DNA from 4 places in the Caldimonas sp. genome. Region 4 is predicted to be linked to each of the others. Evidence: predicted binding sites of a transcription regulator. Region 4 holds the regulator's gene; each other region holds the start of a gene.
What was found. The regulator sigma-54, encoded in region 4, starts transcription at its own class of promoters, with help from an activator protein. The targets are predictions, from matches to a motif close to TGGCANGNAANCTGCTTT.
Positions count from the first base shown of each region.

Region 1 (5,936 bases), on a different contig from region 4:
CACCAGGAACCACAGCACCGTGACGGGCCCGAACCAGCGCCCCACCGCGGCGGTGCCATGCCGCTGCACCGCGAACAGCGCGGTGAGCACCACCACGGTCACCGGCACGACGTAGGGATGCAGCCCGGGAGCGACCACCTCCAGACCTTCGACGGCCGACAGCACCGAAATCGCCGGCGTGATGACGCCGTCGCCGAAGAAGATGGCCGTGCCGAAAATGCCCAGCAGCAGCAGGCGCCGGCGCAGCACGGGCCGGTCCTTCACCGCCTGCGAGGCCAGCGCCAGCAGCGCCACCAGGCCGCCTTCGCCATGGTTGTCGGCCCGCAGGATCAGCGTCACGTACTTCAGCGAGACGATCACGGTGATCGTCCAGAACATCAGCGAGAGGATGCCCAGCACGTTGCCGGGCGTGACGGCAAGCTGCCCGTGAGTGAACGCCTCCTTGAGGGCGTACAGCGGGCTGGTGCCGATGTCGCCATAGACCACGCCGATGGCGCCCAGGGTCAGGGCCGCCAGCGGAACCGGCGCAGAAGGGGAGGAAGGGGACGACACAGGCGCTTGCCGGACGCAGGGACAGGACGCGGATTGTGCGCCGCCACCCGCGCATCGTCACCGGGGCTTGTTGCGATGCAGCAACGACTCGCCCCGGCAGGCGCGTTCAGTCGTAGGTCTCGGCGTTCGGATCAGTCGCTTCCAGCTCGTAGCTCGCCGCCAGCATCGCCAGCCGTGCGATCACGCCGTACATGTAGAAGCGGTTGGGCGCGCTGGCGCCGGGCTTCTCGCCCGGACGCGGCAGGTGGGACGATTCGGCAAAAGCCAGCGGGACGAAGCTGGCCCCGGGCGAGTTCAGGTTCTCATCGATGCCGCGTTCGGCGTGTACACGGTAGAAGCCGCCCACCACATAGCGGTCGATCATGTAGACCACCGGCTCGGCCACGGCCTCGTTGATGCGCTCGTAGGTGGGCACGCCTTCCTGGATGAGCACTTCGCTGACCGACTGGCCGTCCTTGATGACGCTCATCTTGTTGCGCGTCTTGCGGTTCAGCTCGGTCAAATCCTTGGCGTCGCGCACCGTCATGATACCCATGCCATAGGTGCCGGCATCGGCCTTCACGATCAGGAAAGGCTTTTCCTGGATGCCGTACTCCTTGTACTTGCGACGGATTTTGCCCAGCAGCGCATCGGCGTGGCTTTGCAGGCAGTCCAGGCCATCGCCCTCGTGGAAGTTGACCTTGCCGCACTGGGCGTACATCGGGTTGATCAGCCAGGGATCCATGCCCAGCAGCTTGGCGAACTTCTTGGCCACTTCCTCGTAGGCGTTGAAGTGGTTGGACTTGCGCCGCACCGCCCAGCCCGCGTGCAGCGGCGGCAGCAGGTACTGCTCGTGCAGGCCTTCGAGCACCGGCGGCAGTCCGGCCGAGAGGTCGTTGTTGAGCAGGATGGTGCAGGGGTCGAAGTCCTTCAGGCCCAGGCGACGCTTGGTGCGCAGCAGCGGCTCCAACGTCAGGGTGCTGCCGTCGGGCAGGTTGAGCGTCGTGGGCTCCTTGATCTCCTCGTCCAACGTGCCCAGGCGCACGTTCAAGCCGGCCTGGGTGAAGATCTGCATCAGCCGCTTCACAGCCATCAGGTAAAACGTGTTGCGGGTGTGCTTCTCCGGCAGCAGCAGCAGGTTCTTGGCCTCGGGACAGATCTTCTCGATCGCCGCCATGGCCGCCTGCACGGCCAGCGGCAGCATTTCCTCGGTGAGGTTGTTCCATCCGGCCGGGAAGAGATTGGTGTCCACCGGCGCCAGCTTGAAGCCGGCATTGCGCACGTCCACCGAGGTGTAGAACGGAGGCGTGTGCTCCATCCACTCAAGGCGGAACCATCGCTCGATGGCCGGCATGGACTCCAGGATGCGTTGCTCGAGCTCGTTGATCGGGCCGGTGAGGGCCGTGATGAGATGGGGGACCATGCGCGCGGTGCCTGTGCGTGAAATGCCCGAGGGCCGGACTGGGGATTCTAGGGAATTGGGGACGGACCTGCTGCGCTGCAAGAGGCCGGACGCAAGAAAAAGGGCCTCCCGCAGGAGGCCCTGGATGGCTGGCGCCCTGGGCGCGAGCAGTCGCTTACTTGCTGTAGGCCGTCTCGCCGTGCGAGGCGATGTCCAGGCCCTCGCGCTCCTCCTCTTCGGGCACGCGCAGGCCGATGACGAGATCGACGATCTTGTAGGCAATGATCGCCACCACGCCCGACCAGACGATGGTCAGCAGCACGCCTTTGGCCTGGATCCACACCTGCGAGGCGATCGAGAAGTCCTCGGCGCCGGTGCCGCCCAGGCCGGGGGCGGTAAACACGCCGGTCAGCAAGGCCCCCACGATGCCGCCCACGCCATGCACGCCGAACACGTCCAGCGCGTCGTCGGCGCCCAGCATGCGCTTGAGGCCGTTCACGCCCCACAGGCACACGAAGCCGGCGATCAGGCCCAGGACGATGGCGCCCATCGGGCCCACCAGACCGGCGGCCGGGGTGATGGCCACCAGCCCCGACACCGCGCCCGAGGCGGCGCCCAGCATCGACGCCTTGCCCTTGGCCAAGCCTTCACCGATGCACCAGGCCAGGGTGGCCGCACCGGTGGCCACGATGGTGTTGATGAAGGCCAGCGAGGCGTTGGCATTGGCTTCCAGCGCGGAACCGGCGTTGAAGCCGAACCAGCCCACCCACAGCAGCGAGGCGCCCACCATGGTCAGCGTCAGCGAATGCGGGGGCATGGCCTCCTTGCCAAAGCCGATGCGCTTGCCCACCATGTAAGCGCCCACCAGCGCGGCCACACCGGCGTTGATGTGCACCACGGTGCCGCCGGCGAAGTCCAGCGCGCCGTCCTTGAACAGTAGACCCTCCGAGTACCACACCATGTGGGCGATGGGCAGGTAGCTGAAGGTGAACCACAGCACCGTGAACAGCAGCACCGCCGAGAACTTGATGCGCTCGGCAAAGGCCCCGACGATCAGCGCGCAGGTGATGGCGGCAAACGTGCTCTGGAAGGCAATGAACACGTACTCGGGCAGCTTGGCATCGGGAGAGAAGGTGTCGGCCAAGGACTCCTGCGTCACTCCCATCAGGAAGACCTTGTCCAGCGTGCCGATGAACGCGCCGCCACCGCCGAAGGCCAGGCTGTAGCCGTAGATCACCCACAGCACCGTGACCAGCGAAAAGATCGCGAAGACCTGCATCAGCACCGACAGCATGTTCTTGGCGCGCACCAGGCCGCCGTAGAACAGCGCCAGGCCGGGGATGGTCATCAGGATGACCAGCATGGTCGCCGTCAGCATCCAGGCCACGTCGCCCTTGTTCACGGTGGGCGTCGGGGCGGCTTCGGCGGGGGCCGGCGCCGGTGCGGCGGGGGCGGCGGCCGGCGCGGCCGCTTCGGTGACCGCAGGCGCCGAGGCGGCGGCGTCCTGCGCGAGGGCGACGTCCACGACCCCGAGGGCCGACAGACCGAACGCCAGGATGGCAAGCAGTTTCTTCATGGGTTGTCTCTCTGGGTCGGAAGGGTCACAGGGCGTCCTTGCCCGTCTCGCCGGTGCGGATGCGCACCACCTGCTCGAGGGCGGACACGAAGATCTTCCCGTCACCGATCTTGCCGGTGCGGGCCGCGCCTTCGATGGCCTCGATGACGCGGTCGACGATGGCATCGTCCACCGCCGCCTCGATCTTCACCTTGGGCAGGAAGTCGACGACGTACTCCGCCCCGCGGTACAGCTCGGTGTGACCCTTCTGGCGGCCGAAGCCCTTGACCTCGGTCACCGTGATGCCTTGCACCCCGATGGCGCTGAGGGCTTCACGCACTTCGTCCAGCTTGAAGGGCTTGACGATGGCAGTCACCATCTTCATGGCTTGCTCCTTTTGAAAGTGGAATGGACGGTGCCCGCTCCCGACCGGGCACCCGCGGTTCACATGGCCTTGGTCAACGTGAGGATGAAACGGGCCTTGTTGATGTCGCCGTAGAAGTTCTTCTTGTTGGCGCCCACCACGTGGCCGCCCAGCGAGAAGCCCGAGCCCAGGTCGTAGGTGGCGCCCAGCTTGTAGTCGTAGTAGTCGGGCGGCGCGGCATCGCTGGCCCACAGCGTGTAGCCCAGCGCGGCGTTGAGCGTGAGCTTGTCGATCACCGGCACATTGGCCGACAGCGCGAAGTAGCCGGTGTTGCGGCTGTCGGGCACGGCGAAGTACTCGTCGGAGACGGTGTGCGAGTACTTGAACGCGAACGCGCCGTAGCTCAGGCCACCGTAGATCTCGGTGGTGTTGGCATCGGACAGGCCGGGGTAGACGTACTGCAGCACCCCCACGTCATAGCCCAGGCCGGCCACCTCCCCCTTGTAGCCGCCGTAGACATCCATCTCGATGCCGTTGGCAAAGCTGATGCTCGAGTTCCAGTTGCCGACATAAAAGCCGCCCAGGCTGTAGTCGAAGCCGCCCTGGACGGCCGGCTTGTTGTCGGTCTGGTCCTGGCCGCGGAACTTGTAGTTGGTGGTCAGGCTGAAGTTGGTGGCCACGCCCTCGGCCATCGCCGGAGCGGCGAGCACGGAGGAGGCCAGGGCGAGCGCGAGCAGGGTTTTGCGGGACATGGACGTGACTCCTGGTGGGATGAAGAACGGGTTCCGAGCGCAGGTCAGCAGGAAGCGTGCCACCGCAAGGCCGGGCCGGGCCGCCCCATGACAGCGCATCGCGCTCCCCTATCGCCCGGACGGCGCACGCCTGCGGTGCACCCCAGGTCGATGCACCAGACCTGTGCGCATCCCCATGCCCATGGGGGCCCGGGCCGGGAGCCGTCGCGGGCGCGAACGGCACAATGCGGGCTGGAGCGCCCCGGGCGCGTCCTTCAGAAGAATGATGTTCAGGAGGATCTCCTTCCATGTCACTGGCCGTGATCCACAGCCGGGCGCTGGCTGCCTTGCAGGCGCCGCCCGTCACCGTCGAGGTGCACCTGGCCAACGGCCTGCCCAGCTTCACGCTGGTGGGTCTGGCCGACACCGAAGTCAAGGAAGCCCGTGAGCGCGTACGCGCCGCGCTGCTCAACAGCGGGCTGGATTTCCCCCACAACAAGCGCATCACCGTCAACTTGGCGCCGGCCGACCTGCCCAAGGAATCCGGCCGCTTCGATCTGCCCATTGCGCTGGGCATCCTGGCCGCGCAGGGCCAGATCCCCGCCGCGGCCCTGGACGGCTATGAATTCGCCGGTGAGCTGTCGCTGGCCGGCGATCTGCGGGCCGTGCGCGGCGCCCTGGCGATGAGCCTGGCGCTGCGCCGCCAGGGGAGCGCGCGCGCGATGGTGCTGCCGCTGGACAGCGCCCGCGAGGCCTCGCTGGTCGAAGGCACCACCGTCTACGGTGCACGGCACCTGCTGGACGTGGTGCAGTCGCTGCAGCCGCCCACCGCGGACGGCCCGGCCCCACCCGGCTGGGTGCGGGTGTGCGAACGGCCACAGGCCGAGGCCGCCGCCGGCCCTGACCTGCGCGAGGTCAAGGGTCAGGCCGGTCCGAAACGGGCGCTGGAGATCGCTGCGGCCGGTGGCCACAGCGTGCTGATGGTGGGCCCGCCGGGCACCGGCAAGTCCATGCTCGCCCAGCGCTTGCCCGGCCTGCTGCCGCCGCTGGACACCGAGGCGGCGCTGGAATCGGCCGCGGTGCTCAGCCTGGTGGGCGCCTTCGATCCCTCGCGCTGGCGCCAGCGCGTGCTGCGCACACCTCATCACAGCGCCTCGCCAGTGGCCCTGGCCGGCGGCGGCTCGCCACCGCGGCCGGGGGAGATTTCACTGGCCCATCAGGGCGTGCTCTTCCTCGACGAGTTGCCCGAGTTCCCGCGCGCGGCGCTGGAAGTCCTGCGCGAACCGCTGGAGACCGGCCAGATCACCATCTCGCGCGCAGCCCGGCAGGCCGAGTTCCCGGCACGCTTCCAGC
Region 1 is NZ_JBKBVU010000023.1:9,017-14,952, reverse strand. Features, by position in the region: gene ACK42S_RS04300 (potassium transporter Kup) at 1-552, opposite strand, end outside; gene gshA (glutamate--cysteine ligase) at 659-1,954, opposite strand; gene ACK42S_RS04290 (ammonium transporter) at 2,109-3,509, opposite strand; gene ACK42S_RS04285 (P-II family nitrogen regulator) at 3,535-3,873, opposite strand; gene ACK42S_RS04280 (TorF family putative porin) at 3,933-4,604, opposite strand; gene ACK42S_RS04275 (YifB family Mg chelatase-like AAA ATPase) at 4,892-5,936, shown strand, end outside.
Region 1: a site for sigma-54 is predicted at 4,649-4,666, ahead of ACK42S_RS04280 (TorF family putative porin). Genes of this name have one in related genera too.

Region 2 (5,936 bases), on a different contig from region 4:
GCGCAGGCCCAGCCCCACCTCGGCCTTGAACCACTGCCGGTCGCGGTCCACCAGGCTCACCAGCGCGATCGGTGTGCCGCACACATAGGCCGCCACCCGCGCCAGATCATCGAAGTCGGGCTCCGGCGGCGTGTCCAGCACGCCATACCGCGCCAGCGCAGCCAAGCGCGACGGGTCAGCGGGGTGGCGGGGGTGGGTCAAGGGCAAGGTACTCGGCAGGCACTGCGCAAGCGTAGCAGCTTTGCGTGGGGTGGCAGTTGCGATCTGGCCCCGGGTTCTCTCAGCGGCTATGACAGGACAAAAGTTTTGAATCCGCCGGGGGGGGCAGGTCACCTACGCGCGAGGATCACGCCCACACTGCGCATAAAAGCAAAAGAGGGGGAACGGGTCCCCCTCCTTCTTTCAGACAAAATTTAGGTGCTTTGAGGCATTACGAGGCAGCAGTACATCCAGCAGGATAGTAGCTGTCTTTCCAGCCAGTGGGACGGCTGGCCACAGTGCACGACCACACTCCGTTGGCGTCACGCCCCAGGCGAACCACAGCTCCATTGACTCGGGGATTCGAGTTACGCAGGGTGCAGGTCAAAGCGTTGGCAGCAGCGCCACTGGTAGGCGCATTGACTGCGATCGTGCACCGCTCCGTGGTTTCAGACAGCCCCATGTTGTCGCGAGAGAAGAAATCGTTGGGACGACCTTCGTTGATTGCGACTTCATAATTGGTTTTGCCCCCGGAAATTTCCGACAAACCAGCGGCCACTTGACTGCGTGCCACGTAATCCTGATACGCCGGCAGCGCAATGGCCGCCAGGATACCGATGATCGCCACGACGATCATCAGTTCGATCAGCGTGAAGCCCTTCTGGGCCGAACGCTTCATCATGTGCAGTTGCTTCATACAGTCTCTCCAAAGAGGTTGGGGGTTGTGCGCCCACTTCCATGCAGGGGCCGTGCCAGCGGTTCGGGCCGGCACGGATCGTGATGGAATCGGCATTTGCAGACCGGCCGTGCTCTTTTGGGGGACTGGAAGCGTCAGCTTGGAGGGACCATGCTGACAAAAATGGTCAGGCCAGCGCCGGGTAGTCGATGTAGCCCTGCGCCCCGCCCCCATAGAAAGTCTTCACGTCCCAGTTGGTGAGCGGCGCCCCTTCGCGCAGGTGACGCATGAGTTTGGGGTTGTGGGGGAAAAGCCGGCCGAGGTCCACGGCGTCGGCCCGGCCTTCGGCCACGGCGGCTTCGGCCAGGGCTTTGTCGTAGCCGTTGTTGACGATCCAGGCACCGGTGCCGCCGGCGTGGCGGTACGCGTGGCGCAGGGCCTCGAAATCGAAGGGGCGGTCGGGCAGTTCTCGGGGGCCGCCGGTGGCGCCTTCGATCACGTGGATGAAGGCCAGGCCCAGGGGCGCGAGCTCGCGCACCACGTGTTCGAACAGCGGCTGGGGCTCGGCATCGACGATGTCGTTGGCCGGGGTGATGGGCGACAGGCGGATGCCGGTGCGCCCACCGCCGATGGCGCCGGCCACGGCGCGCGTCACTTCGAGCAGCAATCGGGCACGGTTCTCGATGGAGCCGCCGTAGGCATCGGTGCGTTGGTTGCTGCCGGTCTTGAGGAACTGGTCGAGCAGGTAGCCGTTGGCGGCGTGGATCTCCACCCCGTCAAACCCGGCCTCTTCGACCGCCGCACGGGCCGCGCGGGCGTAGTCGGCCACGAGGGCGGGCAGTTCGGACGCGTCCAGCGCGCGCGGGGCGGACACCGGCTCGAAGCCGCCCTGGCCGTCGGGGCCGATGAGGTAGGTGCGGGTCTTGGCCGGCAGCGCCGACGGGGCCACCGGGGCCTGGCCCCCGGGCAGCAGCGAGGTGTGCGAGACGCGGCCCACGTGCCAGATCTGGGCCACGATGCGCCCGCCGGCGGCATGCACACTGTCGGTCACGCGCCGCCAGCCGGCGAGTTGCTCGGGCGTGTACAGGCCGGGCACGTCGGCATAGCCCTGGCCCATGGGGCTGATGGCGGTGCCTTCGGAGACGATCAATCCGGCGCTGGCGCGCTGGGTGTAGTAGGTGGCGTGCAGTTCGTGCGGCACGCCGCGCGGGGCACGGTTGCGCGTGAGCGGGGCCATCACGATGCGATTGGCGAGAAGCAGGTCGCCGGCCTTCAGGGGGTCGTACAAGGTGTTCATGGCCGCCAAGGGTAGCGTCGGCGCCGCCGCTTTGCAGTGGACGCAAGGGCAGCGCGGCTTTGCAACTTCTGCTAGGCGCCGCGGAGTCCTCACCGTGAGGGCGCACGCCGATAATGGCGCTGGCCTCGATGGCAGGAGCAACGCTGCATGAGCCTGGTTTTCGCCCGCCCCATGCACCCGCGCGATGTGGATCGTTGCGTGCAGCTGCTGCGCGCAGGCGGCGTGCACCCCGGCTTGCTGCAAGCATCTCTGCTGCGCCAATGGCTGCGGGACGGGCGGCTGGTGGCGCGCGTTTTCGAGGAGGTCGTGGGCACGGCGCCGGTGGGTCGCTTGCGCGGCTGTGGGTTGAGCGTGCCGGTGCCCCTGGACTGGGCGCAACGCGCATGCGCAGGGGCGGTGTCGCCGCTGGTGGAGGCGCTGCTCGACGACCCCTTGCGGCTCACTCTGGATCGCCGCGCGCAAGCACGGGCCCTGGGCGAGCACGCGATGTGCATGTTCGTGCTGGGGTTTGGCCTGGACGATGAGGCCGGCGCTGCGATGGATGTGGTCAATGCCGTGGCGCAAGCCGCTTTCGTGCAGGCCCACGCCGGCTATGGCCTGCGCTATTTGATCGGCGAGGTGGCGGCCCACCACCCGCAGGCGCGGGCCTACCGCGCCTCGATGCTGGCAATGGGCTGCCGCCGCGCCCCCCTGCCCCGCACGGCGGCCACCGAAGTGTTGTACTTGGCCGACCATCATCTGGCCGACGCGCCGTATCACGCGCTTTACGGCTTGTTCCGCTATCAACCGCGACGCTGGGGATTCACGCCTGCGCAACAAGCCCTGTTGGAGTTGGCGCTGGCCGGGCTGGACGATGCTCAGGTGGCGCAGCACTTGGGGCTGAGCCGGCACACGGTGCACAAGCGCTGGCGAGCGATCTACGCGCTGGTGGATGACGACCCCGGGGCCTGGGCGATGCTGGGTCTGTCCTCGACGAGGGCGACGGTGCGGGCGTGCCGTGGCCTGGAGAAACGTCGTCATTTGCTGGACTATGTGCGCATTCATCCCGAGGAGCTGAGGCCTTGGCCTGCGACGGCGCCGTGTCTGCAGGAGAGGGACCCTTTTTGGGGCCTGCGCCTGGGGCACGAAGTCTCCTAGCATCGACGCACAGGTGCTTGGCATCCTGAAGGAGACGGCAATGGTCGACGCACTCGGGTGGATCCAATGGACCGTTTGCGCGGCGGCAGCAGTCCTGTCACTGGCCGGTTGTGGCGGGGGGTCGGGCTCGGACGAGCCGGATCTGGTGGTGCGGGGGTCGTCCTCGCGCACCGGCACGGTGGCTTCGCCGGCGTGGTGGATGCGCTGGTGGGCTTGGCTGCCCATGGGTGGCGCGGTGGCGCAGGCCACGACGCCGACGGGCTCGCCCCTGTCGATGCGCCTGCGCCTGTACGCCTTGTGGATCAGCCCCCAGGCCGATTGCTCCGGACCCTACACGCTGGTGCAACGCTACGAGGGTGGGCGGGAGTTCGATTTCGTGGCCTCCCCCACGCTGTTTGCGGGCGACCCGCCTGCGGGCAGTTATCGTTGCATCGTGTTCGAAGCCGACGACCGCTTGGTCGTGCGTCCCGACGCGGTGGCCGCCGCGGCGTTTCCCGGATCCTGTCGCAGCGACGCCGACGCGGTGACGGACTTGTACCGGGCGCCGGATGCGGATTACCGCACGCCCGAGGGAGCCCCCATCAGCGCCCGGGGGTCGCGGGCCGCGCCGGTGACGGACCGGGTGTATTTCTTCGCCGCCACCGATGTCGATGCCGCCACGAGCCGGCCCAACGGGCCCAGTGCCAATCAGACCCTGGAGCTGTCCGCGCCGCTGGTGGTTCCCGGCCGAACGACGCTGTACCTCGATGCGACGAACGGTTTGCTGGGCGGTGAGGAAGACGGGGTGGCGTTTTGCAGCGTCGAAAACGGGGTGCTGGGGTTCCGCTGAGACACTGGGCGGTTTGCGTTCCTCACACCTCGAACACCTGCCCCGCCTCCAAATGGGCGATGCGCTGGCCTGTCTCCAGGGCGCGCACCTGCTCGGCAATGCAAGACATTTCCCCCGGCTTGGCGTGGGTGAGGTAGACGGGCAGGTTTGGCGGCGCGCGGTCGAGCTCGCGCCGCAGGCTGCTGGGGCAATGGTGCTGGCTCAGCGCGGCCAGCTCGCGCTCATGGTCGCTGAAGGCCGTCTCGATCACGAGCATGCCGATGCGGCGAGCGGCCACCCGGGGCCACAGCGCAGGGTTGGGGCCGGTGTCGCCGGTGTAGACCCACCAGGGGGTGTCGGGCGTGGGCGTGCCGCCGCACACGGCATAGCCCACGGCCGGCACGGTGTGCTCGGCCGGCAGCACCTCGACCGTCTTGTCGCCCAGCCTCAGGCGCTGACCCACGGCCAGCGGCGCAAAGCGCAGCACCGGGGCCTCGACCGAGGGCAGGCGGCTGAAGTCGGGCCAGATCACGTCGTTGAGCACGTGGCGGCGCATCGCCTCGATCGTGGCCGGCAGCGCATGGACGGTGACGGGCCGGTGGCGCCGGCCGATGACACTGTCGGCCAGGAGCGGGATGGACACGATGTGGTCCAGGTGGGAGTGGCTGACCAGGATGTGGTCGATGCAGGCCAGTTCGTCCAGGGTCAGGTCACCCACGCCGGTGCCCGCATCGACGAGCAGGTCGTCATCGAGCAGGAAGGCCGTGGTCTTGCAACCGGCGGCGATCGCGCCAGAGCAGCCCAGGACGCGGATCTTCATGGTGGACGGGCGTGGCGGGTGTCGGTGGCCGTGCGGCACACAGGCTCACTGTGCCGCAGATTGGCTCGGCAGTGTGCCAACAAACCACCCTCGAAAGGGGGTTGGGTCTGCGCGTTTCGCGCGGCCGGCGTGAGCTTGTTCACGCCGCGCCCGGCTTCGTCGGCGGCGCAGACTCAGCTCTGCACGAACTGCATCTGGGTGCCGGCCAGTTCGATGATGTCGCCGTTCTTCAGGTGCACAGGGTCGTTGCCGACGGCTGCGCCATTGACGGTGGGCTTCATCGCGCCTTCGACATGGGCGAAGACGTAGCCGCCGGGTCGCTTGGTGATCGAGGCCACCTGGACGCCGGGCTTGCCGACGGTGGTGACCACCTTGGTGAGGCTGACCTCCCGGCCCGCCGCCGCGCCGTTGAGCACCTTGATCGTGGCGGTGGGGACCGCGGCGCCCAGGCCGCCGAAGCCCGAGGGGGCCCCCAGCCCGCCGAAGCCCGAGGCCGCGCCGCCGGCCAGCGGCGAGATCGGGGTCGTGCCGCCCAGGGGGGCGCCGGCGGAGAAGCCGCCCGGCTTCATGACCATGGTCTTTTCGTAGTCGGGCGCGTCTTCGGTGAGGTACTTGATCTTGTACTTGCCGATCTCGACGGTGTCGTTGTTCGACAGGAGCTGCTTTTTGATGGCCTTGCCGTTGACGTAGGTGCCGTTGGTGCTGTTGAGGTCTTCGATGAAGACATCGGCCCCCACCATCTGCAGCACCGCGTGCTCGCCGCTGACAGCCAGGTTGTCGATGACGATGTCGTTGTAGGGCCGGCGCCCGAGGGTGGTCTTGTCCTTGGTGAGCTGGACTTCTTTGATCACCACGCCATCGAGTGACACCACGAGTTTCGCCATGCTTGACCTCTAGTCAGGTAGTCTCTTTGAGGATGGGCCGCACACGTCAACGCCGGAAGGGCCACCACGAACGCCCCGCCGCGGCGGGTGCGCCCACGGCGCGCACCAGAATGACG
Region 2 is NZ_JBKBVU010000125.1:2,156-8,091, reverse strand. Features, by position in the region: gene ACK42S_RS12335 (GGDEF domain-containing protein) at 1-201, opposite strand, end outside; gene ACK42S_RS12330 (pilin) at 431-877, opposite strand; gene ACK42S_RS12325 (alkene reductase) at 1,062-2,171, opposite strand; gene ACK42S_RS12320 (hypothetical protein) at 2,319-3,308, shown strand; gene ACK42S_RS12315 (hypothetical protein) at 3,349-4,137, shown strand; gene ACK42S_RS12310 (MBL fold metallo-hydrolase) at 4,160-4,936, opposite strand; gene ACK42S_RS12305 (FHA domain-containing protein) at 5,110-5,820, opposite strand; gene ACK42S_RS12300 (Stp1/IreP family PP2C-type Ser/Thr phosphatase) at 5,867-5,936, opposite strand, start outside.
Region 2: a site for sigma-54 is predicted at 936-953, ahead of ACK42S_RS12330 (pilin). Genes of this name have one in related genera too.

Region 3 (5,936 bases), on a different contig from region 4:
CTCGGCTTTCAGGTGGAGGTGGTTGCCGGCGGGCAGGAGGCCCTGGATCACTGCGAGCGCCATCCCCCTGATGCCGTGTTGATGGACGTCCAGATGCCCGGGCTGGACGGTCTGGAGACCACGCGCCGCCTGCGCCGCGCCCAGGCCCAAGGCAGGCTGCCGCCGTTTCCGATCATCGCCGCCACGGCCCACGCCAGCGAGTCGGACCGGCGGTCCTGTCTGCTGGCCGGCATGGACGGGTATATTGCCAAGCCGCTGGACCTGCGCGTGATGCGCTCGGAGATCCGGCGCGTGCTGCTCCATGCCTGCGGCGACGACAGCGACACCCCAGAAACCCGCTACTGATGACCGATCGAACCACTGCCGAGCACGTGATCGCCCGCACCCGCCTGTGGCTGGAGCGGGCTGTGATCGGCCTGAATCTGTGCCCCTTTGCCAAGGCGGTGCACGCCCGTGGCCAGATCCGCTGGGTGGTGAGCCCTGCCACCACGACCGAGGCCCTGCTGGACGCGCTGCGCACCGAGCTGCGCTGGCTGGCGCAGGCCGATCCCTCGGCAACGGACACGACCTTGCTGATCCACCCCCATGTGCTGGCCGACTTCCTCGACTTCAACGACTTCCTCGACGACGCCGAGGCGGCTGTGGCCGAGCTGGGCCTGGAAGGCGTGCTGCAGGTGGCCAGCTTCCACCCCGGCTACCAGTTCGCCGGCACCGACGCCGACGACATCGCCAATGCCACCAACCGCTCGCCCTATCCCACCTTGCACCTGTTGCGCGAGGCCAGCATCGAGCGGGCGGTGGCCGCGTTTCCCGAGCCTGAAACCATCTACGAAGCCAACATCGCGACGCTGCGACGGCTGGGCCCGCACGGCTGGGCCCGGCTGATGGACGACAAACCCTCATGACCCTGCTCCTGGACGCCTTCTGGCGCGCCCTGGCCTACTGCCTGCATCCGCGCGTCATCCTGCTGTCGCTCGCGCCGCTGCTGCTCACCGCCGGTCTGTGCTTTGCGCTGGGCTGGTTCTACTGGGAAGCCGCCGTGGCGGCGGTGGACGCGTGGCTGCGCGGCTGGGCCCTGGTGAACTCGTTCACGCTGTGGCTGGAATCGATGGGGGCCACCGGCCTGCGCGCGGTGATGGCGCCGTTGATCGTGGTGGCGCTGGCCGTGCCGGTGATCGTCGTGGTGTCGCTGATGGCCGTCTCGGTCCTCATGACGCCGGCCTTGGTGCGCCTGGTGGGGGCCCGGCGCTTCCCGCAACTGGCCCGGCGCCAGGGTGAATCCTTCTGGCGCTCGCTGCTGTGGATGCTGGGACACACCCTGGTGGCGCTGGCCGCCTTGGTTGTCAGCCTGCCGCTGTGGCTCATCCCGCCGCTGGCCTTGGTGCTGCCGCCGCTGATCTGGGGCTGGCTCACCTACCGTGTGATGGCCTTCGATGCCCTGGCCGAACATGCCGAGCGTGCCGAGCGCCACGCCTTGCTGCGCGAGCACCGCTGGCCTTTGCTGGGCATGGGCCTGCTGTGCGGCTACCTCGGGGCTGCCCCGGCCCTGCTGTGGGCCCTGGGTGCGGTGGCCTTCATCCTGGCCCCGCTGCTCGTGGTGGTGTCGGTTTGGCTCTACACGCTGGTGTTCGCCTTCTCCTCGCTGTGGTTCACCCACTATGCCCTGGCAGCGCTGGAGCGTTGGCGCAGTCAGCGCGAGGACCAGGTCCTGCCCGCCGAAAGCATCGTTGCCCCGGGGCCCGAGACCGTGCGTGCCGCGGGCCTGCTCGAACCGCCCCCGGGCCCGGGCACGCCCGGTTGATCCCCCTCACCGATCCGCACGGATGACCATGGACTTCGGACTTCTCATCGTCGGCGACGAGATCCTTTCGGGCAAACGCCAGGACAAGCACCTGCCGCGGCTGCTGGAGCTGCTGTCGCAGCGCGGGCTGGCCCTGCGCTGGGCGCGCTATGTCGGCGACGACCCCCGCCGCCTCGAGGCGGCGCTGAAAGACGCCTTCGCCAGCGGGGACGTGGTCTTCAGTTGCGGCGGCATTGGCGCCACGCCGGACGACCACACCCGCCAGTGCGCCGCCCGTGCGCTGGGCGTGCCGCTGGCCCTGCACCCCAAGGCCCGTGAGCTGATCATCGAGCGCATGCGCGACGTCGCACGCGAGCAGGGCCAGCCCTTCGAGCCCGACCGCCCCGACAACGTGCACCGGCTCAACATGGGCGTCTTCCCTGAGGGGGCGACGATCATCCCGAACCCCTACAACAAGATCCCCGGCTTCTCGGTGGGGCATGTCCACTTCCTGCCGGGCTTTCCGGTCATGGCCTGGCCGATGATGGAGTGGGTGCTGGACCACCAGTACCGGCATCTCTTCCACGCCCGCCCGCAGACGGAGCGCTCGGTCATCGTCTACGGCAGCATGGAAGCCAGCCTCACCCCGCTGATGGAGTCCATCGAGTCCCGCCATCCGCAGGTGCGGGTGTTCAGCCTGCCCAGCGTCGACCACCCCGAGCATGGCCGGCACATCGAACTGGGGGTCATGGGGCCGCCCGAGGCGGCGGCCCAGGCCTACGCCGACCTGCTGTCGGGCCTGCAGGCGCTGGCCGTGCGGCTCGGCCCCGAATTGGTGCGACACTCCTCGCCGCCGAGCCCTTGAATGGTGCGGTAACGTGCACTATGGTGGTGCTTCAGGCGTCGTGGCGGCCACTTGGCACCTGCGGTGGTGCCGCGCACCGTTCGGGCCATGTCCGGGGTGACCCGTCGGCGTGCCGGCGATGCACCGGAATGCATCAGCGTTGGCATGCTTTCTGCTAAATTGCCCCCGCGCGGGCCGGCCCTCGGCCTACCCACCCCCCTCACACACATCCCCTAGGAGCATTTGATGGCCAACAAGACGGTCGCCGACGTGATGAAGATGGTGAAGGAGAACGAAGTCAAGTTCGTCGACTTTCGTTTCACCGACACCCGTGGCAAGGAACAGCACGTCACCGTGCCCATCTCGGCCTTCGACGAAGACAAGTTCACGTCGGGTCACGCCTTCGACGGTTCGTCGATCGCCGGCTGGAAGGGCATCGAGGCCTCGGACATGCTGCTGATGCCCGACCCGAACACCGCGAACATCGACCCGTTCTATGAGGAGCCCACGCTCTTTCTGACCTGCGACGTGATCGAGCCGGGCGACGGCAAGCCCTACGAGCGCGATCCCCGCTCGCTGGCCAAGCGCGCCGAGGCCTACCTGAAGTCCTCGGGCATCGGTGATGCCGCCTACTTCGGCCCCGAGCCCGAGTTCTTCGTCTTCGACAGCATCCGCTGGAACGTGGACATGTCCGGCTGCTTCGTGAAGATCGAATCTGAGGAAGCCGCCTGGAACACCGGCAAGGAATACGAGCACGGCAACACCGGCTACCGTCCCACCGTCAAGGGCGGCTACTTCCCGGTGCCCCCGGTCGATTCAGGCCAGGACCTGCGCTCGGAGATGTGCCTGATCCTCGAGCAAATGGGCATTCCGGTCGAAGTGCACCACCACGAGGTGGCCAACGCCGGCCAGATGGAGATCGGCACCAAGTTCAGCACCCTGGTGCAGCGCGCCGACTGGCTGCAGCTCCAGAAGTACGTGATCCAGAACGTGGCCCATGCCTACGGCAAGACGGCCACCTTCATGCCCAAGCCGATCGTGGGCGACAACGGCTCGGGCATGCACGTGCACCAGTCCGTGTGGAAGGACGGCAAGAACCTGTTCGCCGGTGACGGCTACGCCGGCCTGTCGGACTTTGCGCTGTACTACATCGGCGGCATCATCAAGCACGCCCGTGCCCTGAACGCGATCACCAACCCGACCACCAACAGCTACAAGCGCCTGGTGCCGGGCTTCGAAGCCCCGGTGAAGCTGGCCTACTCCAGCCGCAACCGCTCGGCCTCCATCCGCATCCCCTATGTGGCCAACCCGAAGGGCCGCCGCATCGAAGCGCGCTTCCCCGACCCGATGGCCAACCCCTACCTGTGCTTTGCCGCGCTGCTGATGGCCGGCCTGGACGGCGTCGAGAACAAGATCCATCCGGGTGAGGCTGCCACCAAGGACCTGTACCACCTGCCGCCCGAGGAAGACGCGAAGATCCCGACCGTCTGCCACAGCCTCGACCAGGCGCTGGAGTACCTGGACCAGGACCGCGCCTTCCTGACCAAGGGCGGCGTGTTCACCGATGCCTTCATCGACGCCTACATCGAACTGAAGATGCAGGAAGTGACCCGCTTCCGCATGACCACCCACCCGGTGGAGTTCGACATGTACTACAGCCTGTGAGGCAGCCGGCGGCCCCGCAAGGGGCTCTCGCAAGCGACGAAGGGTGGCATATGCCACCCTTTGTCGCTTTCCGGAGGATCCATCGCTGGACCGTGGTGCGGCTCATGCCCGATACTGCAGGTCTCGACGGCTGACACGAGCCGTGAACCCTTGCGCCGAGCCGGGGTCTACTCAGCCTTGCCTGCCCAGACTGCATCCATGCCACGAGCCGACTTCTGCCGCCCCCTGGTGATCGCCGCCTGCATCCTGGCCGGTGTGCCGGCCTGGGCGCAGACGGTCTACCGTTGCCCGGGCAACCATTTCACCAATGCCCTGACGCCCAAGGAGGCCGAGGCCAAGGGCTGTCGTGTGGTTGAGGGCGGGAATGTGACCATCGTCGAATCGCGCCGGCCGGCCCCGGCGGCCCGGCCGTCCGGCGCCGGCTCGGCCTCTGCCGCCGCGCCGACAGGCCCTCGGATCGACCCGAACGAGCAGCGCGCCCGCGACAGCGATGCCCGGCGCATCCTCGAGGCCGAGCTGCGCCGCGAGGAGGAGGCCCTGGCCGCTTTGCGCAAGGAATACAACAACGGCGAACCCGAGCGCCGCGGCGACGAGCGCAACTACCAGAAGTATCTGGACCGCGTGGCCAACCTGCAGGCCGACATCGCCCGCAAGGAGGCCGACATCGCCTCCATCCGCCGCGAGTTGGGCCGCCTGCCGGCCACGACGCCCTGACGGCGGTGCCCCTGGCGGTGTCTTCGCCCTGCGCTCCTTTGCCCGACGGCGTCGACGGCGCGCCGGTGCCGCCGGCCGACTTCGCCGCTTTCGACCAGTTGGCCACCATGGTGGCCCTGGTGCGCACCGATGGCAGTTGCCGCTTCGCCAATGCGGCCTTCGAGACCGTGCTGGGCCTTTCGCGGCGCAGCATGCTGCGCGGCTCGCTGTTCGAATGGTTCGCTGAGCCCGAGGCCGTGCGCGACACCGTCGTGGCGGTGGCGCGCAACGAGTTCTCGATCAGCCGCTTCGAGACGCAACTGCGTCGTCCACCGGGGACCGCGCAGACCGAATGGCTGCCGGTGCATGTGATCGTGACCCAGACCGACCAGCCCGAGCAGGTCCTGGTGGAGCTGGTCGAGATCGAGCAGCAGACCCGCCAGGACCGCGAGGAGCGTGCGCTGGACCAGGCCCAGGCCACCAAGGAGCTGATCCGCAACCTCGCCCACGAGATCAAGAATCCGCTGGGTGGCATCCGTGGGGCGGCCCAGTTGCTGCAGATGGAGGTGGAATCCAGGGGGCTGGCCGAATACACCCAGGTCATCATCCACGAGGCCGACCGCCTGCAGGCCCTGGTGGACCGGCTGCTGGCCCCCCACCGCAAGCCCCATGTCGTCGGCGATGTGAATGTGCATGAGGTCTGTGAGCGGGTGCGTTCGCTGATCCTGGCGGAATTCCCGCGCGGCCTGACGGTCCGGCGCGACTACGACATCTCGATCCCGGAATTCCGGGGCGACCGTGAACAGCTCATCCAGGCCGTGCTCAACATCGCCCACAATGCCGCCCAGGCCCTGGCCCCGCGCATTGCCGCCGGCGACGCCTGCATCACCCTGCGCACCCGCATCGCCCGCCAGGTGACGCTGGGCAAGCAGCGCTATCGTCTGGCACTGGAAT
Region 3 is NZ_JBKBVU010000032.1:7,077-13,012, forward strand. Features, by position in the region: gene ACK42S_RS05330 (ATP-binding protein) at 1-345, shown strand, start outside; gene ACK42S_RS05335 (DUF1415 domain-containing protein) at 345-905, shown strand; gene ACK42S_RS05340 (EI24 domain-containing protein) at 902-1,801, shown strand; gene ACK42S_RS05345 (competence/damage-inducible protein A) at 1,824-2,645, shown strand; gene glnA (type I glutamate--ammonia ligase) at 2,871-4,289, shown strand; gene ACK42S_RS05355 (hypothetical protein) at 4,488-5,003, shown strand; gene glnL (nitrogen regulation protein NR(II)) at 5,021-5,936, shown strand, end outside.
Region 3: a site for sigma-54 is predicted at 2,786-2,803, ahead of glnA (type I glutamate--ammonia ligase). Genes of this name have one in related genera too.

Region 4 (5,936 bases):
GTGGAGCTGACCGACAACCTGAAGAACATCGATGCCATCCGCTCCGACGTGGGCATGGTGTTCCAGCACTTCAACCTGTTCCCGCACCTGAGCGTGCTGGACAACTGCACGCTCGCGCCGATCTGGGTGAAGAAGCAGCCGCGCGCCCAGGCCGAGGCCACCGCGCGGCGCTTCCTGGAGCGCGTGCGCATCGCCGAGCAGGCCCACAAATACCCGGGGCAACTCTCGGGCGGCCAGCAGCAGCGCGTGGCGATTGCGCGTGCGCTGTGCATGAACCCCTCGATCATGCTCTTCGACGAACCCACCTCGGCACTCGACCCGGAGATGGTCAAGGAAGTGCTCGACACGATGATCGATCTGGCCCGCGAGGGCATGACGATGCTGTGCGTCACCCATGAGATGGGCTTTGCACGGGCCGTGGCCGACCGGGTCATCTTCATGGATGCCGGCGAGATCGTCGAGCAAAACACCCCCGAGGCATTCTTCAGCAATCCGCGCAGCGAACGCAGCCGACAGTTCCTCAGCCAGATCCTGGACCGCTGAGACGGTGCCCCGAGACAGGGCATCGAACGGGGCCGCCGTCTCCTGCGGGACATCAAAGTAGAGGCTTCACTCCAAATCCGTCTAGCGAAACACCTGATGGGGCTTGCGTCAGCCATGCGTCAGAATTCCCGGTTCATTCGGAGGAACCCATGGAAAAAGTCTGGCTGAAGCACTATCCGCAAGGCGTGCCGCACGAGATCAACCCCGACCAGTACCCGTCGCTGGTCGCGCTGCTCGAGGAAAGCTTCACCAAATACGCCGAGCGTCCCGCCTTCAAGTTCATGGGCAAGACGCTCACCTATGCCCAGCTCGACGAGTACTCGCGCATCTTCGCGGCCTACCTGCAGTCGCTCGGCCTGAGCCAGGGTGACCGGGTGGCCATCATGATGCCCAACGTGCCGCAGTACCCCATCGTCGTGGCGGGCATCCTGCGTGCGGGCTACGTCATCGTCAATGTCAACCCGCTGTACACCGCCCGCGAGCTCGAGCACCAGCTCAAGGACGCCGGCGCCAAGGCGATCGTCATCATCGAGAACTTCGCACGCACCCTGCAGGAGTGCCTGGCCAAGACACCGGTCCAGCATGTGGTGCTGGCCGCGATGGGCGATCTGCTGGGTTTTCCGAAGGGCGCCATCGTCAATTACGTGGTGCGAAAGGTCAAGAAGCTGGTGCCGGCTTTCGATCTGCCCGGGGCCGTGCGCTTCAACGATGCCATCGCCAAGGGCCGCAGCCTCACGCTGCGCAAACCCGAGATCAAGGCCACCGACATCGCCGTGCTGCAGTACACCGGCGGCACCACCGGCGTGAGCAAGGGCGCCGTGCTGCTGCACCGGAACATCATCGCCAACGTGCTGCAGTCCGAGGCCTGGAACGGCCCGGCACTGAAGAAGATCCCGCCGGGCGAGCAGACCGTCACCGTCTGCGCGCTGCCGCTTTACCACATCTTCGCCTTCACGGTGAACATGATGCTGTCCATGCGCATGGGCGGCTGCAACATCCTGATCCCCAACCCGCGCGACATCCCCGCCGTGCTGAAGGAGCTGTCGCAGCACAAGTTCCACAGCTTCCCGGCCGTCAACACGCTGTTCAACGCCCTGGCCAACCACCCCGACTTCCACAAGGTCGACTGGAGCACGCTCAAGCTCAGCGTGGGCGGCGGCATGGCGGTGCAGTCGGCCACGGCCAAGCTGTGGCTGCAGAAGACTGGTTGCCCCATCTGCGAAGGCTACGGCCTGTCGGAAACCTCGCCCTCGGCCAGTTGCAACCCCACCGACAGCACCGAGTTCACCGGCACCATCGGCTTGCCGCTGCCCTCCACCGAGTTCAAGCTGCTCGACGATGAAGGCCACGAGGTGCCGATCGGCACCCCGGGCGAGATCGCCATCCGCGGCCCTCAGGTGATGGCCGGGTACTGGCAGCGCCCGGACGAGACCGCCAAGGTCATGACGCCCGACGGCTTCTTCCGCACCGGCGACATCGGCACGGTGGACGAGCGCGGCTACTTCCGAATCGTGGACCGCAAGAAGGACATGATCCTGGTGTCGGGCTTCAACGTCTACCCCAACGAAGTGGAAGATGTCGTGGCCCAGATGGACGGCGTGCTGGAAGTGGCTGCGGTGGGCGTGCCCGACGAGAAGTCGGGCGAGGCGGTCAAGCTCGTGATCGTCAAGAAGAACCCGGCGCTCACCGAGGCTGATGTGCGGGCCTACTGCGAGCAGAACCTGACCGGCTACAAGCGGCCCAAGGTCATCGAGTTCCGCACCGAGCTGCCCAAGACCCCGGTGGGCAAGATCCTGCGGCGCGAGCTGCGGGACAAGAAATGAGGCCTGACGACGCACAGCCATGACGCTGGCCCTCATCGCCGCGATGCACGAGGAGCTGGCGGCCGTCCTCGAACGGATGCCCGACGAGCGGCGTGAACGTGTGGCCGGTCGGGACTTCTGGGTGGGGCATCTGGGCGGCCGCGAGGTCGTGGCGGTGCTGTCGGGCATCGGCAAGGTGGCCGCGGCCACCACGGCCACGCTGGCCATCCAGCGCTTCGGGGCGCAGGCTCTGCTCTTCACCGGCGTGGCCGGCGGCCTGGGCGAGGGCGTGCGCGTGGGTGACCTGGTGGTGGCCACCGAGCTGTTGCAGCACGACATGGACGCCTCGCCGATCTTTCCGCGGCATGAGCTGCCCTTGTACGGCCTGTCGCGCCTGCGCACCGATGCGGCGATGAGCCAGCGCCTGCTTCAGGCGGCGCGTTCGGTGGCCGCCGAGGCCGCCAGGGTGCTCGGCGCCGACACCCTGGCGGCCTTCGGCATCGGCACGCCCGCCGTGCACAGCGGGCTGATCCTCAGCGGCGACCGTTTCGTGTCCACCAGCGCCGAAAGCGCGGCCCTGCGCCGCGAGCTGCCCGATGCCCTGGCGGTGGAAATGGAAGGCGCGGCCGTCGCCCAGGTCTGTCACGACCACGGCCTGCCCCTGGCCGTGCTGCGCACCATCTCGGACCGGGCCGACGATCAGGCCCATGTGGACTTCACCGCCTTCGTCCAGGATGTGGCGCGCCGCTACTCGGTGGCGCTCGTCGAGCGTTATCTGGCCGCGGGGGGCTGAGCCTCACCGCGCATGGATCCGCTCACCAGGTCGAAGCGGAACAGGCGGCATTCGATGGGGCCGTTCCACATCGGGATGCGGCGGGCCTCCTTCAGGCGCATGCGGCTGGGCAGTTTCATCTCGGGGCTGAGCACCCAGGCCGTCCAGCCGCCGAAATGGCGCTTCCAATGGGCCGCCAGACGCGGATAGAAATCGTCGGCCAGGCCGGTCTGCTCAGCGCTGCGCGCCACGCTGCCGCGCGCCTCGATGCGCTCGCCATAGGGCGGGTTGAGCATCAGTGTGCGCGCCAGGCCCTCGCTCAGGCGCGGGGCCGGCCGCTCCAGCGCGTCGCCACCATGGAATTCGATCGCATCGGCCACGCCGGCACGCTGCGCATTGCGGCGCGCGAAATCGACCATGCGGAAGGCCACGTCGCTGGCGAACACCGGCACGGCCGGTGGGTGGATGCGTGAGCGCGCGGCCTGCCTCAAGGCCTGCCATTGGGCCCGCGCCGGCGGCCCGGCAAAGGGCGCCAGGTGTTCGAAGGCAAAGCGTCGCTTCAGGCCCGGCGCGATGCCGCAGGCGATCTGGGCAGCCTCGATCGCGATGGTGCCCGAGCCGCAGCACGGGTCGAGCAGAGCCCCGCCGGCCTGAGGCGTGCCGCGCCAGCCCGCGGCGGCCAGCATCGCGGCGGCCAGGGTCTCCTTCAGCGGGGCATCGCCCTTGTCCTCGCGCCAGCCGCGCTTGAACAGCGGCTCGCCCGAGGTGTCGATGTAGACAGTGGCGTCCTGTTCGGTGAGGTGCAGCATCACCCGCACGTCGGGGTGGCGCGTGTCCACGCTGGGCCGCTGGCCGGCGGCCTCGCGCATCGCATCGCACAGCGCGTCCTTGATGCGCAGCCCGGCAAAGTTGAGGCTGCGCAGCGGCGAACGCTGGGCGGTCACGTCCACCTTGAAGGTCTGTGCCGGGCTCATCCAGTCGGGCCAGCGCACCTGGCGGGCCAGGGCATAGAGGTCGTCTTCCTGGCGATAGGGGCCGCGCGCGAGCCGCACCAGCACGCGCTGAGCCAGGCGGCTTTCCAGGTTGAGCACCATCACCGCGCGCGCGTCGCCGCTCAGGGCGATGCCGCCGCGCTCGATCGTGCCGTGGGTGTCGGGCCCGAGCAGGCTCATCGCCTCCTCGGCCAGCCAGGCCTCCACGCCACCGGCACACGGAAGGAAAAGCTGCAGTCTCATGAGGTCACAGGGCCTTGCGCAGGTTGGCCGGCGCGATCTTCAGGGCCTCGCGGTACTTGGCCACGGTGCGGCGCGCCACCTGGATGCCCTGTTCCTCGAGCATCTGGCTGAGCTGGCTGTCCGACAGGGGCCGGGCCGGGTCCTCCGAGGCGATGAGCTGCTTGATCAGCGCGCGCACCGCGGTGCTGGAGGCATTGCCCCCGGCCTCGGTGTTCAGCGAGGAGCCGAAGAAGTACTTCAGCTCGAAGGTGCCGAAGGGCGTGGCCATGTACTTGGCCGTGGTCACGCGCGAGATGGTCGATTCGTGCAGACCCAGCTCGTCGGCGATCTCGCGCAGCACCAAGGGCTTCATCGCGATCTCGCCATGGGTGAAAAAGTTCTTCTGCCGCTCGACGATGGCCTGCGAGACGCGCAAGATGGTGTCGAAGCGCTGCTGGATGTTCTTCATGAACCAGCGTGCCTCCTGCAGCCTGGCGCCCAGGGCCTGGCTGGACTCGCTGCCGCGCTGCTGCCGGATGGCCTGGGCATAGAGATCGTTGATGCGCAGGCGCGGCATCACGTCGGGGTTGAGCACCACCTTCCAGCCGCGGCCGGCCTTCTGCACGATCACGTCGGGCACGATGATGTGGGCCTCGGCCCGCGCAAAGGGCCGACCCGGCTTGGGCTCGCAGGCCACGATCAGGGCTTGGGCCTGCTTGATCAGCTCCTCGTCGGCGCCGGTGGCGGCCATCAGCTTCTTCACGTCGCGCCGTGCCAGCGCCTCGAGGTGGCCCTGGCAGATCATCAGCGCGATGATCTGGGCCTCGCTGCGCGGCAGGGCGCGCAACTGCAGACACAGGCACTCGGACAGGTCGCGCGCGCCCACGCCGGTGGGCTGCAGACTGTGCAGCCACTTCAGCGCGCAGCGCAGCCGCTCGAGCAGTTCTTCGCGCGAGGCCTCGTCCTCGCCGGCCAGGTGGGCGGCGATGTCCTCCAGCGCATCGGCCAGGTAGCCGTCTTCGTCGAGCGACTCGATCAGCACCTGCACCGCGGCGGCATCTTCGGGCGACAGGCGCATGTCCAGTAACTGCTGGCGCAAATGATCTTGCAGGCTGATGCCGGGGCTGGCCCGCTCGATGGGGTCGAGCTCGTCGTCGCTGCCGCTGCGGCTGGCCGGCGTCTCGCCGATGCCGTCGAAGTCGTCGCGTTCGGTGCCGTTCTCCCAGTCATCGCGCTCGGTGGCGCCGACCTCCAGCGTATCGACCCCGCCGGCCTCGGCCGCCTCGAAGCCGTCGCCAGCCTCGGCGTCGGCCTGGGCTTCGCGCTCGCGGGTCGCCGGCGCCTCGGGCAGCAAGGACGGGCCCGGCACCGGCTCGCCGCTGTCGTCCTCGGGTTCGAGGAAGGGGTTTTGTTCCAGCATCTGCTCGACTTCCTGATGAAGCTCGAGCGTGGACAGTTGCAGCAACCGGATGGATTGCTGCAACTGCGGCGTCAGCGCCAGGTGCTGGGACAACCGGACCTGCAGGGAGGGCTTCATCGCATCGTCCCTGACCTACATGCGGAAGTGCTCGCCGAGATAGACCTTTCGCACGTCGGCGTTCTCGA
Region 4 is NZ_JBKBVU010000133.1:466-6,401, reverse strand. Features, by position in the region: gene ACK42S_RS12685 (amino acid ABC transporter ATP-binding protein) at 1-543, shown strand, start outside; gene ACK42S_RS12680 (long-chain-fatty-acid--CoA ligase) at 693-2,366, shown strand; gene ACK42S_RS12675 (5'-methylthioadenosine/adenosylhomocysteine nucleosidase) at 2,386-3,138, shown strand; gene ACK42S_RS12670 (class I SAM-dependent RNA methyltransferase) at 3,117-4,352, opposite strand; gene ACK42S_RS12665 (RNA polymerase factor sigma-54) at 4,357-5,868, opposite strand; partial or broken gene lptB (LPS export ABC transporter ATP-binding protein) at 5,884-5,936, opposite strand, start outside.